Regions from separate parts of the Dyella sp. 333MFSha genome, predicted to be linked through region 1. Evidence: predicted binding sites of a transcription regulator. Region 1 holds the regulator's gene; the other holds the start of a gene.
What was found. The regulator FliA, encoded in region 1, starts transcription of late flagellar genes. The targets are predictions, from matches to a motif close to TAAAGTTTNNCNNNCNNNGGCCGATAA.
Positions count from the first base shown of each region.

Region 1 (6,976 bases):
CGCTCGGTCGTCAGATCGTGCAAGAGATCGCCGGCCTGGGTTCGGAAGTGCCCGTCATTACTTTGGCGCCGGAACTCGAGCAGATCCTGCTGCAGTCGCTGCAGGGTGGCGGTCCGACCGGCGCGGCGGTGGAGCCGGGTCTGGCCGATCGTCTTCAGCAGAACGTCGCCGAGGCCGCACGACGTCAGGAAGCGGCCGGCGAACCGGCGGTATTGCTGGTCTCTCCCGCGCTTCGTCCATGGCTTTCGCGCTTCACGCGTCATGTGGCCCAAAACCTGCATGTACTCGCTTACAACGAAGTTCCGGATAACCGACGCGTCAAGCTGGTGACGGCGCTCGGCAGGTAAGTGGGGAATGAACATGGACACAGGATCGAACGCATGAAAATCAAACGCTTCGTAGCCCCCGACATGCGCCAGGCCATGCGCCAGGTGCGCGACGAGCAGGGCCCGGATGCCGTGATCCTGTCGACCCGTCGGCTGGACGACGGCATCGAGATCATCGCGGCGCTGGATTACGACGAAGCGCTGGTGCGTGAAGCCGGCTTCGGTGTCGATCTTCCGCCGCGCGAGCGTGAGGAAGCCCCGATCCGCGTGCGCCGCGAGAACGACTTCGCCGCCCGCATCGATCAGGCCAAGGCCGCGACCGCCGCCGCTGTCGAACGTGTGACGCGCGGTGCTCCGGCGCCCGCCGCTCCGCCGGTCGCGAATCCGAATGCGCCGCAGCGTCAGTCGAGCGCCGCGCTCGCCGCCAGCGTCGCCGATGTGGTGCGCGCCGCGACGGTCGCCCCGAACCACAACGCGAACAGCGACGCCGCCGTCAATGGCGTGCGTGCCGAGATCAACAGCCTGCGTGAGATGCTGGAAGTGCAGCTGTCCACGCTCGCCTGGAATCAGATGGACCGCGACCAGCCGCTGCGCGCCCGCGTGCTCCGCGAGATGACCCGCCTGGGCATCGACGGCGACGTGGCCCGCGCGCTCTGCGCCGAGCTGCCGCCGGGCATGACCGCCGAGCAGGCCCGCTACCTGCCGCTGGGCATCCTCTCGCGCAACATCCGTACCAGCGGCCGCAATGCCGATACCGCCGGTAGCGCCGTCACCGCTCTGGTCGGCACGACGGGCGTTGGCAAGACCACCACCATCGCCAAGCTCGCGGCGCGTGCGGTGCTCCGCCACGGCGCCTCGAACGTCGCGCTGATCAGTGCCGACCAGTACCGCATCGGTGCGGGCGCCCAGCTGGAACATTACGGCCGCCTGCTCGGCGTGCGCGTCTACAACGCCCACGATGCACAGAGCCTCCGCAACGTGCTGCTCCAGCTGCGTGGCAAGCACACCGTACTGATCGACACCGCCGGCCTGGCCGGTAACGACCCCAAGCTGCAGCAGCAGTTCGACACCCTGCGCGCGATGACCGAGGTGCGTGTCTGCCTCGTGCTTGCCGCGAACGCGCAGGCACAGGCCATCGACAACGCGATCCGTGCCTACGCGCCGCTGGCGCCGCAGACCGCGATTCTGACCAAGCTCGACGAGGCCCCGCTAATCGGCGGTGCCCTGTCGGCCGTCATCCGTCACGGTCTGCCGCTCGACTACACCACGGATGGTCAGCGCGTGCCGGAAGACATCGCCTCCGCGGATGCGCGCAAACTCGTCTGCCTGGCCGCTCAACTCGTCAAGCAGCGCACCGACGAACCGGACGACGCGATTCTCGCCGACCGTTTCGGCTTCTCCACCGCGCCAGCCATCGCCTGACACCGGGAACTGAAGTAACGTGACCACGGCATCCGCATCCGCACACCCCTTCACGGCAGTGAATTCCTTCATGAACACACACGTCGATTCCACCCAGGCTGCTGGGCTCAACTGGCTCGCCGACCGTCGTCCCACGCGCAGCATCGCGGTGGCGGGCGGCAAGGGCGGCGTGGGCAAGACCACGGTGGCGGTCAACCTCGGCATGGCGCTTGCGATGGGCGGCCGTGACGTGGTCCTGCTGGACGCGGATCTGGCCATGGCGAACATCGATGTGCTGCTGGGCCTGCAGCCCACGCGCCATCTGGGCCACATGCTCGAAGGCGAGTGCCGCATCGAGGACCTGATCCTCCACGCCAACCACGGCCTGAAAGTGATCCCGGCGACCTCGGGCGCGCGCCGCATGGCGCAGCTGCCGAATATCGAGCACGCCGCCGTGATCCGCGCCTTCGACGAATACCCGGTCGCCCCCGAATATCTGATCGTCGACACCGCCGCCGGCATCTCCGACAGCGTGTCGATGTTCGCGGCAGCCTCCGACGAGGTGGTGGTCGTGGTCTGCGACGAGCCGGCCTCGCTGACCGACGCCTACGCGCTGATCAAGGTGATGAGCCGCGAGTTCGACGTGAACCGCTTCCGCATCGTCGCCAATATGGTCCGCCATGCGCAGGAAGGCCGTCAGCTGTTCGAGAAGCTCGCCCGCGTGACCAACCGCTTCCTGGACGTGTCCCTGGATTTCATGGGCATGGTTCCGCACGACGAGTACCTGCGTCAGGCCATCCGCCGCCAGGCGGCCGTGGTCGACGCCTGGCCGAGCAGCCGCTCGGCGGTGGGATTCAAGAATCTGGCCCGGTCGGTCGATACATGGGGTGAACCCGAACCCCGGGTGCAGGGTCGCATCGGCTTTTTCGCCGAACGGAACCAGATGGGGGGAGGGCTGCCGCTGTGAGTGTCGCTAGCGAATACCTTGAAATCACTAGAGTTCCAGCGGATCAACTGGTTAAAACGCATGCACCCCTGGTGCGCCGGATCGCCTATCACCTGATGGGCCGCCTGCCGCCAAGCGTGGACGCGAATGACCTCATGCAGGCCGGAATGATCGGACTGCTCGAGGCCGCAAGAAATTACTCGCCGACTCGCGCGGCCAGCTTCGAGACCTATGCGGGCATCCGCATTCGTGGCGCCATGCTGGACGAACTGCGCAAGACGGACTGGACCCCGCGCTCCGTCCACCGGAAGTTGCGCGAGGTGGCTGAAGTAACGAGGCAGATCGAGAACGAAACGGGTGGCGACGCCGAAGACGCGGAAGTGATGAAGCGGCTGGGTATCGACGCCATGGAGTACAACCAGATTCTGGCCGACGCGGCGAGCGCGCGGTTGCTGAGCCTCACGGCGCCGGAAGGCGACGAAGGCGCGGCGATCGACGTCGCGGACCCCGACGCCTCGGGCCCGGAAGGCAACTTCGAGAAGAACGGCCTGCGCGACGCGCTGGCGCAATCGATCGACGGCCTGCCGGAACGCGAGAAGCTGGTGATGTCGCTGTACTACGATGAAGAGCTCAACCTGAAAGAAATCGGTGTGGTACTGGGTGTGAGCGAGTCGCGCGTGTGCCAGATCCATGGCCAGGCCCTGATTCGCCTGCGTGCACGCATGACGGGTTGGAAAGACAAGCAGTGACGGCATCGCGGTGCCGTCGCCGGTAAAGAAAAAGCACGTGGCGGAGAGCAGTTTTGGACAAGAACATGAAGATCCTCGTGGTGGACGACTTTTCCACCATGCGGCGCATCGTCAGGAATCTCCTGGTCGAGTTGGGTTTCACCAACACGCTCATCCAGGAAGCCGAAGACGGTAACGCGGCCCTCGCGTTGCTGCGCTCGCAGCCGATCGACCTCGTCGTCACCGACTGGAACATGCCCAACATGACGGGCATCGACCTGCTTCGCGCGATCCGCGCCGATGCCGGTCTGAAGTCGTTGCCGGTGCTGATGGTGACCGCGGAAAACAACCGCGACCAGATCATCGCCGCCGCGCAGAGCGGTGTTAACGGCTACGTCGTCAAGCCTTTCACGGCGGTCACGCTGAAGGAAAAGCTCGACAAGATCTTCGAACGACTCGCCGCGGCTGCGGGCTAAGGGAATAACGATGAATACGATGCTCTCCCCCGGCCAAGAGGTCGTCCCCGAACTGCGCGAGCTGCTCGAGGCCGACGACGGCGCCGCCTTCGAAAAGGCACTCGACAACCTGATCCGCAGCCGCGAGCAGCACCTGTTCCTGGCGCTGGGCCACCTTGCGCGCGACCTGCACGAATCCGTGCGCCGCCTCGCTTCGGACATTTCGACCGACGGCGTGCCCGGCAACATGAGCGATGCGCGCAAGCATCTGCGTGACGTGCTCGAGATGAGCTCGACCGCCGCGCACCGCACGCTGGACTTCAGCGAAAAGCTGCGTCCGCAGGCCCAGGCGCTGGCGAAGCAGGCCGACGAAGTGCTCGTGCTCGATCACGCCGATCCGGCGTTCGGCGCCAATGCCACGGCGCTTGCCGTGCGCGTGGGCGATTTCGCGCAGAGCTGCGACATCGGCCTGGGCGAAATGGTCGAAGCCCAGTCGTGGCAGGATCTTTCCGGTCAGCGCGTGGCGCAGGTCGAAGCGTTCATGGCCAAGGTCGAGTCGTCGCTGGTCGAGCTGGTCCGTCTGACCGGCTCGCTCGCGGGCGGCAATGCGCCGGCCGCGGACAAGGTCAGCCAGGACGAAGTGGATCGCCTCCTCAGCGAATTCGGATTCTGAGCCCGCTATGAGCGTGGAGCTGGACAACGAGCTGCTCAACGTCTTCCTGATCGAAGCGCGCGAACTGCTCGAGAGCCTGGGCGAGCAGCTCGTGGATCTCGAAGCGTCGCCGAACGACACGGAGCTGCTGAACGCGGTCTTCCGTGCGTTCCACACCGTGAAGGGCGGTGCGGGCTTTCTTGGGCTCAATCCCATGGTGGAGCTGTGCCACCGTGGCGAAGATCTTCTGAACGAAGCGCGTAACGGCACGATCGTGCTCAACGCCGCCTTCATGGATGCGCTGCTCGAGTCGCTCGACCTGCTCAACGACATGATGCGCGCCGCCGATGGCGGCGTGCCGATCGAGCCCGCGCCGCGTTCGCTGCTCGACCGGCTGCTGATTCCCGGTCGTGCCGTATCCGCGGCTCCCGTTGCCTTGGCGGTACCGGTCTCTTCGCCGGTCGCGGCACCTTCCGCGCCGAAAGCGTACGACCCGATCGAAGATGAATTCGAGGCGATGCTCGACGCCGCGCGCACCGACCGCGCGCCGGCACCGGCCTCGTCCGCGACGATCAACGATGACGAGTTCGAAGCGCTGCTCGATTCGTTGTACGGCACGGGTGCGCCAGGCGCGGACAGCGCAGCTGTTTCCGCATCGGCACCGACGCCCGCACCCGTGGTCGCTGCCGCAGCACCGTTGCCGTCGAACAACGACGCGATCAGCGACGACGAATTCGAAGCCTTGCTGGATTCCCTTCACGGCACGGCAGCGCCGGGTGCGGTCGGTGGTGCGGCGCCTGTTGTCGCATCCACGCCTGCGCTCGCCGTGGTTCCGGTCGCTGCACCCGCACCGCCGGCAGTGGCTGCTCCCGCAGCGAAGGCCGCGCCCGCCGCGGCTGGCGAAAAGCGCGCCGCGTCCGCCGCCGACACGACGGTTCGCGTCGACACGCATCGTCTCGACAGCCTGGTCGACGCCGCGGGCGAGCTCGTGCTCGTACGCAACCGCCTCACCAGCCTCGCACCGCGCGGCGGCAACGATCCGATGGAACGTGCCATCGGCGAGCTGGAGCGCGTCGCGGAAGACTTGCAGAACGCCGTGCTGCGCATGCGCATGCAGCCCGTCGGCAAACTGTTCTCCCGTTTCCCACGCATCATTCGTGACCTCGCCCGCCAGCTCGGTAAAGAGATCGAGCTCGTCACGGAAGGCGAAGAAACCGATATCGATCGCACCGTGGTCGAGGCGCTCGCCGATCCGCTCGTGCATTTGCTGCGTAACGCGGTGGATCACGGCATCGAGATGCCTGACGTGCGCGCGGCCGAAGGTAAGTCGCGTCTGGGCACGGTGCGCCTCGCCGCTGGCCAGTACGGCGACCGCATCGTCATTACCGTCACCGACGACGGCAAGGGCATGGATCCCGAGGTCCTGCGCCGCAAGGCCGTCGAAAAGGGCCTGATGGACGCCGAGCAGGCCGCGCGTCTGGACGAGCGCGAATGCTACGAAATCGTCTTCCGCCCGGGCTTCTCGACCGCCAGCACGGTGTCCGACATTTCCGGCCGCGGCGTCGGCATGGACGTGGTCAAGACCAAGATCGTCGAACTGGGCGGCACGCTGTCCATCGACTCGCGTGTCGGTCATGGCAGCACGGTACGCCTGTCGGTGCCGCTGACGCTGGCGATCATGCGCGTGCTGATGGTTCGCGTCGGTCATCGTCTGCTTTCGCTCCCGCTGTCCAATGTCACCGAAGTGTTCGAGCTCGTTCCCGGTCAGATCCAGGAGCTCGACGGCCGCATCGTCGCGTCGCACCGTCAGCGCGCCTTGCCGCTCGCCGACCTCGGTCACTGGGCCGGGGTGAGCGGGAAGGGCGGCCATGTCGTCGTCGTGCAGATCGGTCACCAGACGCTGGGTTGCCTGGTCGACGAAGTGCTCGGCCGCGAAGACGTCATGGCCAAGCCGCTGGGCCCGTTCCTCAAGGACGTTCCCGGTGTCGCCGGGGCGACCATCACCGGTGACGGGCGTATCTCCCTCGTGCTCGACCTTGCCGGTCTGGCCGATGACAGTGGGCAGGTGCTGCCTTCATTGAGGATGGCTGTCTGACATGGATATCGTGAGCGTCGTCGGCACGATCCTGGCCTTCGTGGTCATCATCGTGGGGACCATCCTCAAAGGCTCGAGTCTCGATGCCCTGTGGAACCCGGCGGCGTTCGTCATCGTCTTTCTCGGCACCCTGGCCGCGCTGCTGGTGCAGACGCCGGGGCCGGTACTCAAGCGTGCGTGGAGCATGCTGCCGTGGGTGTATCGCCCGCCGGATATCGAATCGGAAAACCTCGTCAGCCGCATCGTCGGCTGGAGCGAGATATCCCGGCGCACCGGCCTGCTCGGGCTGGAACCCGCCATCGAGCGCGAATCGGACCCCTTCATCCGTAAGGGGCTTCAGCTTTTGGTGGATGGCACCGAGCCGGACGCCATG
Region 1 covers NZ_FNBR01000001.1:87,068-94,043, forward strand. The annotation lists gene flhA (flagellar biosynthesis protein FlhA) at 1-347, shown strand, start outside; gene flhF (flagellar biosynthesis protein FlhF) at 381-1,748, shown strand; gene BLT40_RS00425 (MinD/ParA family ATP-binding protein) at 1,819-2,694, shown strand; gene BLT40_RS00430 (RNA polymerase sigma factor FliA) at 2,691-3,422, shown strand; gene cheY (chemotaxis response regulator CheY) at 3,476-3,877, shown strand; gene BLT40_RS00440 (protein phosphatase CheZ) at 3,888-4,529, shown strand; gene BLT40_RS00445 (chemotaxis protein CheA) at 4,537-6,603, shown strand; gene BLT40_RS00450 (flagellar motor protein) at 6,605-6,976, shown strand, end outside.

Region 2 (6,976 bases), 690 kb from region 1:
CACACTTCGATGCGGCCAGGTGCAGGCCACTCTCGACGCTACGATGGTTCAACACACCACGCTCCGGCCCGGCATCCGGGGCACGTCTTGCTTTAAAAACGGAACGACCGCGCCCGGGAGCCTGGAAACACACCAGGCGCGAAACGACATCTCCCTAGGTCTAACGGCCACCACCGCCCCCGACTTTAGCCCTGCGTGAGAAAAAGAACGCCATCACCGATCGGATGATGATAGACCGGCGAAAAAACGCAATCCGCCTGACGACCTGCCTTTCCGAAAATGTGCACTACCTGCGTACTTGTCCGGAAGCCGGCTCAGTTCCCACTGGCCGGCAGATAGCGATCGAACCAGGCCAGGGCGCGGGCCAGCACGTCACGGCGGTTCTCATCGCGCGCAAAGCCGTGACCCTCGCCCGGGTAGACCACCAGCGAAGTCGGCACGTTCTGGGCGCGCAGCGCATGCCAGAACTCGAACGACTGCGGGGCGGGCGTCTCGGCGTCACGCTCGCCGACCACGATCAGCGTCGGCGTCTTCACCTGTTTTATGAAATTGATGGCCGAACTCTTCGCATAGACAGCCGGATCGTCATACACCGACGCACCGAAGTACGGCGTCATCCACTGATCGATGAGGTTCTGGCCGTAATAGCTCTGCCAGTTGGAGATTCCCGCGCCCGCGACCGCCGCGCGGAAACGGTTGGTCTGGGTCACTCCGAACATCGTCATGAAGCCGCCGTAGCTCCAGCCCGTGAGGCCGAGGCGCTTGTCGTCGACCGGGTGATTCTTCTCGATCGTATCGACGCCCGCGAGAATGTCGCGCATGTCACCGTAGCCAAAGTCCTTGCGGTTGGCCTGGACGAAGGCCGCGCCCTGCCCGTAGCTGCCACGTGGGTTGGGCATGAACACGAAATAGCCCAGCGCGGAAAGCGGCGCACCGCCGTAGCCGACACCGGGCCAGCGCGGCGTGACCGCCGCGGCAGGACCGCCGTGTACCGAGACGATCATCCCGTAGTGCTTTTTCGGGTTGTAGTGCGCCGGATACAGCAGCCAGCCCTGTACCTCGTGGCCTTCGAAGGTCCACGAGATCGATTCGGCCTTGCCCCACGACGGCTTGAGCGCGGCGTTGAATGAGGTCACCGCCACCGGCGCGTGCGAGGCGGCGAGCGTGGCGACGTGTACCTCGTAGGCCTTGTCGAACGAACTGCCCACGAACGCGGCCTTGCTGGCCTTCGCATCCAGCGACAAGGACATCGAGAGGCGACCGTCTCCGATCGTCATCGGCAGATCGAACAGACGAGTCGCCGTGGCGACGCCCTCAGCCGGCAGCGCGTAACGGGATACGCGGCTGGACCCGCCCGTGTGCTCGCCCACCAGAAGGGCGTCGTTCGCCGTCCAGGTGAACCAGGCCGGCGTGGTGTGGATGTCCGGGGTGACGTCCACGGGTGCCGCGCCACCGGCGGCGGGAACGGTCCAGATGTCGCCACCGGTCGAGCCCTGATCGCTCATGAGGCCGCCGATGAAGGCGATGCGCGAGCCGTCCGGCGAGAAGCGCGGCACGGCCACCTGCAGCCCCTTGAGCGGACCGCTGAGCGTCGCGGTGTCGACGACGACGTCACCCTTGCCGCCTTCGGTCGACGGCTGGACGTAGAGTTTGGCCACCCACCAGTTGTTGTCCCCCGGCGGCTCGGCGGCGACATAGGCGATGCGCGCGCCGTCGGCCGAGAAGCTGAACTCGTAGACGTGCAGGCCAGCGGGCGTGAGGACGTGGACGTCGCCGCCCGCCGCGTCGACGCTGGCCACCTGCTGCACTTCGATGCCCTCGACGCCGACCTCGCCCAGCTGCGGCTTGGCCGCCGCGGTGGCGCTCGCGCGGCGGGTCGCGTTCGGGACGTAGAGGAAGCCGAGCTGCTTGCCATCAGCGCGCCATTCGAGGCCGCTGACGTAGCCGGTGAGGTGGGTCAGCCGCACGGGCGCGGCGCGGGTACCGGTGTCGACGGTGTAGATGTCGTTCTGCTTGCCCTCCTCCACGCCCGGGGCGCTGCCCGCGCAATCGGACAGGAAGGCGAGGTGGCGGGAGTCGGCGGCCCAGGCGACCGAGGTCTCGCTGCACCCCTTGCTCGCGGTGATGCGGTGGGCATGCTGGCCCTGCGCGTCGGCGACCTCGATCACCGGTTTGCCATCGGTCTTCACTGCCCAGGCCAGCTGCCTGCCATCGGGCGAAAGCGCGACGGACTCGATCGTGCGGACCTTGGCCAGCGACGACAGGATGGCCGCGATACGCGGATCATCCGCGGATTTCGTCGGGGTGTCGGCGAGGCTGGCCTGGGTGAAGGCGAGCGCGACGGCCGCGGCGATCCACTTCGTACGCATGGGGTGACCTGATGTGTGATTGAGGTGTGAAAACTATCACGACAGTCATTACTCTCGCGAGCACCCCATGGCCGACTCGGACTCCGTCAGGCCAGCAAGTGAGAAAACTCCGGATTGCGCTTGAACCAGGTCGCCGCGTAGGAGCAAGCGGGCTGCACCTTCCAGCCCCTGGCCTCGGCAACCTGTACGGCGAACTTCGTCAGGAGGGAGGCAATACCCCGCCCGCCCACGGGCGATGGCACACCGGTGTGCGTGATCGTCATCACGTTACCGGCGAGGCGGTACTCCACCTCGCAGGTGTGACCGTCCACCACGGTCGTGAACACCTGGTTTTCGGTGTCATGCGTCATTTCCAGCGGTTTCGCGTTGTCGCTCATCGGTCATCTCCATCAGAAGGACAGCCGCACCTTCGCATTCTCTGGATGGGCGGGCCGTTAAGGTCAGGCGATCATCCCCCCACCGAAGGAGAATCTCCATGCAGAAGTCAGGCTCAGCGGTCTGGAAAGGCGGCATCAAGGATGGCCAGGGCACGATCTCCACCCAGACCGGCGTACTGAAGGAAGCCCCCTACGGCTTCAAGTCGCGCTTCGAAGACGGCCCGGGCACCAACCCCGAGGAACTGATCGGCGCCGCGCACGCTGGCTGCTTCTCGATGGCGCTGTCGCTCATGCTGGGCAACGCCGGCCTCACCCCCGACAAGATCGAGACGAAGGCCGACGTCACCCTCGACAAGGACGGCGAAGGTTTCTCCATCACCAAGGTGCATCTCACCGTGAAGGCGAAGATCCCCGGTACGGACCAGGCCGGCTTTGAAGCCATCGCCAGGCAGGCGAAGGAAGGCTGCCCGGTATCCAAGGTGCTGAATGCCGCGATCAGCATGGACGCCACCCTGGAAGCGTAAACTGCTCCGGCCGCCGGCCCCGGCCGGCGGCTTCCCTGGCCGACAGGATCGAACCCAGCGTGCTGATCATTCACGAACACGGCCAGCGCCAGCCCATCCGCTGGACGGCCGACATGGGCAGGCCGAAAGCGCCCATCTGGGTCGATATGTTCGATCCCAGCGAAGACGAGAAAAAATGCGCGGCCGACATCTCCGGGCTGCGCATTCCGGAACGGGCTGACGTGGACAACCTCGCCCTGTCCAGCCGCATCCGCACGGACGACGACGCGATGTACCTGTCGATCCCGTATTTCGCGGATGTCGATCCCGACGCCCCCAACGGTACCGGCCATCGCCCTTCCCCCGTCGGCATCGTGGTCACCGGGCATGTCCTGATGACGCTTCGCTTCCAGACCTCGCCCGCCTTCGACCTGGCGGCGCAGAGCTGCGATGAGCAGCACTGGGATTCCAGCGCCGACGTGCTGGCGACGCTGATCGAGGCGATCGTCAACCTCGCGGCCAGGCGCATGGAGGACGTGTCCGCCGATCTGAAACAGCTGTCCGATCGTGTGTTCACCACCGAGCGTCTGGGCACGCCCGCCCTGCGCGACTGCATGCTCGAGGTCGGCCGCCTCGAGGGCGAGCAGGCACGCAACCGCTCGTCCATGCTGGGCGTGCAGCGCATCGTCTCGTTCGTGCGGGCCAAGCAGCCCGAGTGGATGTCCGATCAGGTCGAGGTCCGTCTGCGCGTGGTCGATCACGACCTCCGCACCCTGGACGAGTTCGACGATCAGCTGACCAACAAGCTCCAGTTCCTGCTGGATGCAAGCCTGGGCTTCATCAGCACGGACCAGAACCACGTGATGAAGGTGCTGACCGTGACCTCCGTGGCGACCATTCCCCCGGTGATCCTGGCCGGCGTCTGGGGCATGAACTTCAAGCGTATGCCCGAGCTGGACTGGACCTTCGGCTATCCGATGGCGATCGGCGCCATTCTGCTGAGCATTCTGTTGCCCGTGCTGTTCTTCAAATGGCGGGGCTGGCTGGAAGGTGACTGAGCGGCGTCTCTAGCGCAGTCGTTCACGCACGTGAAGACCCGTAAACCTGACGCGCGTCGCATTTTTTTACATTGGGCCGTCTTTTCCCTAAAGTTCGCGGCTGCACTGCCGTTAGCACCCTTGAGGGTCGCCCGGTAGAAGCCGGTCGAAACGACACGGGGCTGCCATCCGGCGCGCTCCACTCGGGGGAGGAAGTGTTCGGTGCCAGTCAGTAGTCACTATCGCGTTCGCCACGCCGCGTCGTGGGGTCGTCCATGAAGACGCCGTGGCATGCCATGACGGGCGGCCTTCCCGAGACGCGACTGCTGGCGTCGGTGGCCGAGTTCACCCACCACCGCGATATCGACGCCCTGGACCACAGCCTGGTCCTTTCGCTGGCCGAGCTCATGCCGGTCAACAGCGTCACCCTGTGCAAGCGTGGCGAGAGTCTCCAACAGCCCATCGAATCGATGGTGGTCTGCGGCCGCAAGCGCGAAGGCGGCTTCGTCGTCAACGCGCTCGAACCACCGCGCGAGGGCGACCCGGTCGACACCATCGTCTGCGCGATGGAAACCCTGGAAGCGGTCAGCGACGTCACCGACAACGGCGACTGCCGCCTTGTCATTCCCATTCAGCGCGACGGGTCCGCGATCGGCGCCCTGATGCTCGAGGCCGACGATTCGCTTGACGCCGTCCGTGTGATGGTCGAAGGCTTCGCGCGCATCTACGGCAACTACATCGCCCTGCTCAACGAGAGCGAACGCGACAAGCTCACCGGCCTGTACAACCGCCGCAGCTTCGAACAGCGCCTGCGCCGCCTGCTCAAGCTCAGCCGCCAGCGTGCGCGTGCCGCCGTGGGCGGTGACGACGAACGCCGGGGCGGCGTGCGCGACGACGACAGCAAGATCTACCTCGCCATCCTCGACATCGACCACTTCAAGCGGATCAACGACACCTACGGTCACGTCTACGGCGACGAGGTCATCCTGATGCTGGCCCAGCAGATGCGCGCCAGCTTCCGCCAGAGCGACGTGCTCTTCCGCTTCGGCGGGGAAGAGTTCGTCATGCTGATCGCCGCGGAAAACGAATACGTGGCGCAACACGCGCTCGATCGCTTCCGGCAGTTCATCGCCGATCACACGTTTCCGCAGGTCGGCCACGTCACCGTCAGCATCGGCTACGCGCGGATCACCGAGAACGACTATCCCGAGATCGTGCTCGATCGCGCGGACAAGGCGCTGTATTTCGCCAAGGAAAACGGTCGTAACAGCGTCCATGGGTACGAAGACCTGACCCAGCGTGGCGAGCTCGCCGCGCCGGTCGCCCTCGGCAGCATCGACCTCTTCTGACGACGTTACGACCCGCCAGCTAGGCGCGCTTTCCCGGATAACGCCGCCCCGCGGACCCGCCGCGTGGGCGCACCCGGAAGGCCAGGCTGATCCTCGGCCCGACCTCGCCGCGCGACTTCGGTATCCCGTGGTCGTAATGGAACTGCGTGGCATGGCTCATCGTCAGCAGACTGCCCGCCTCCAGATCCAGGTCGAAGCTGCGCTTCGCCCCTTCGCGCTCACGCAACGTCATCCGCCGCGTCGCACCTAACGACAGCAGCGCGATCGGCTCGCCTTCCGCGATCTCGTCGATATGGTCGTTATGCGGCGCCACGCTGTCGCGACCGTCGCGATAAAGGTTGAGGCCCACGGAGGTGAACCGCACCCCGGTGACGGCGATCGCTTCGCGAGCAGCCTCGGCCAGGGGCGACGGCAAGGACGGATCGTCCAGCACGTAATGCTGCACCAGCCGCGGTACGTCCACTTCGCGCCCGTACATCTCACGCCGCTGCGCCTGCCATGGGATCGTCGACATCAGCGTGTCGAACCATCGCGCCGCCATCGGGGACGCGATAAGGCCCGGCTCGTACGCGAACCGCCCGTGCTCATCGTCGACGATCACGAGCGGTCCGGCAGCGAACAGCGAGCCCTGGGTCACGTCGCCCTTACTTGATGACGCCGCACGCGATGCGCGCACCACCGCCGCCCAGCGGTTCCGGCTGGTCGGCGTAGTTGTCGCCACCGGCGTGGATCATCAGCGCATGGCCCTTCAGCGTCGCCAGCGTCTTGAGGTGCGGCGCGGTTACCGGCGTGGTGTCGGTACCATCGGCGGCAATCTCGATGCGCGGCAGGTCGCCCTCATGGCCCATGGCATCCGGACCTTCGTGCTTGCCGGTCTTTGCCGGGTCGAAGTGACCACCGGCAGCGAGCGCGGCGCCCTTCTTGCCGTCCTTCTCGCCCGGGTCGCAGCTGGCCTTCTCGTGCAGATGGAATCCATGCGTACCCGGCGGCAGGCCCTTGAGGTCCGGCGTGAACACGAGACCGCCGGCGCTTTCGGTCACGGTCACCTTGCCGACGGACGCGCCCGCGCCATCGGCGGTCACGGCGGTCAGCGGTACCACCACACTCTTCTCGGCAGCCTGAGCGGCGGCACAGACGAACAGGCCAGCGGCCACGATTGCGATCTTTCTCATCATGCACTCCTGTGGAATCGAGGTAACCCCGGGATACTGCACCCGGCGTAGACGGCACGTCCATAACCCACAGGCGACCGGCTTCCCGCTGCGGACGCCGCGAAGCAGCTGTCCCTACCTGCCAAACATCCGTGCCTTATCCGCCTCATCCAGCGCACGCCACTCACCG
Region 2 covers NZ_FNBR01000001.1:776,467-783,442, reverse strand. The annotation lists gene BLT40_RS03590 (putative bifunctional diguanylate cyclase/phosphodiesterase) at 1-52, opposite strand, end outside; gene BLT40_RS03585 (S9 family peptidase) at 315-2,369, opposite strand; gene BLT40_RS03580 (GNAT family N-acetyltransferase) at 2,456-2,746, opposite strand; gene BLT40_RS03575 (OsmC family protein) at 2,845-3,270, shown strand; gene BLT40_RS03570 (CorA family divalent cation transporter) at 3,330-4,307, shown strand; gene BLT40_RS03565 (GGDEF domain-containing protein) at 4,562-5,635, shown strand; gene BLT40_RS03560 (alpha-ketoglutarate-dependent dioxygenase AlkB family protein) at 5,655-6,272, opposite strand; gene sodC (superoxide dismutase family protein) at 6,280-6,807, opposite strand; gene BLT40_RS03550 (pseudouridine synthase) at 6,922-6,976, opposite strand, start outside.
Region 2: BLT40_RS03565 (GGDEF domain-containing protein) is a predicted target of FliA. The motif match lies at 4,396-4,422, and genes of this name have one in related genera.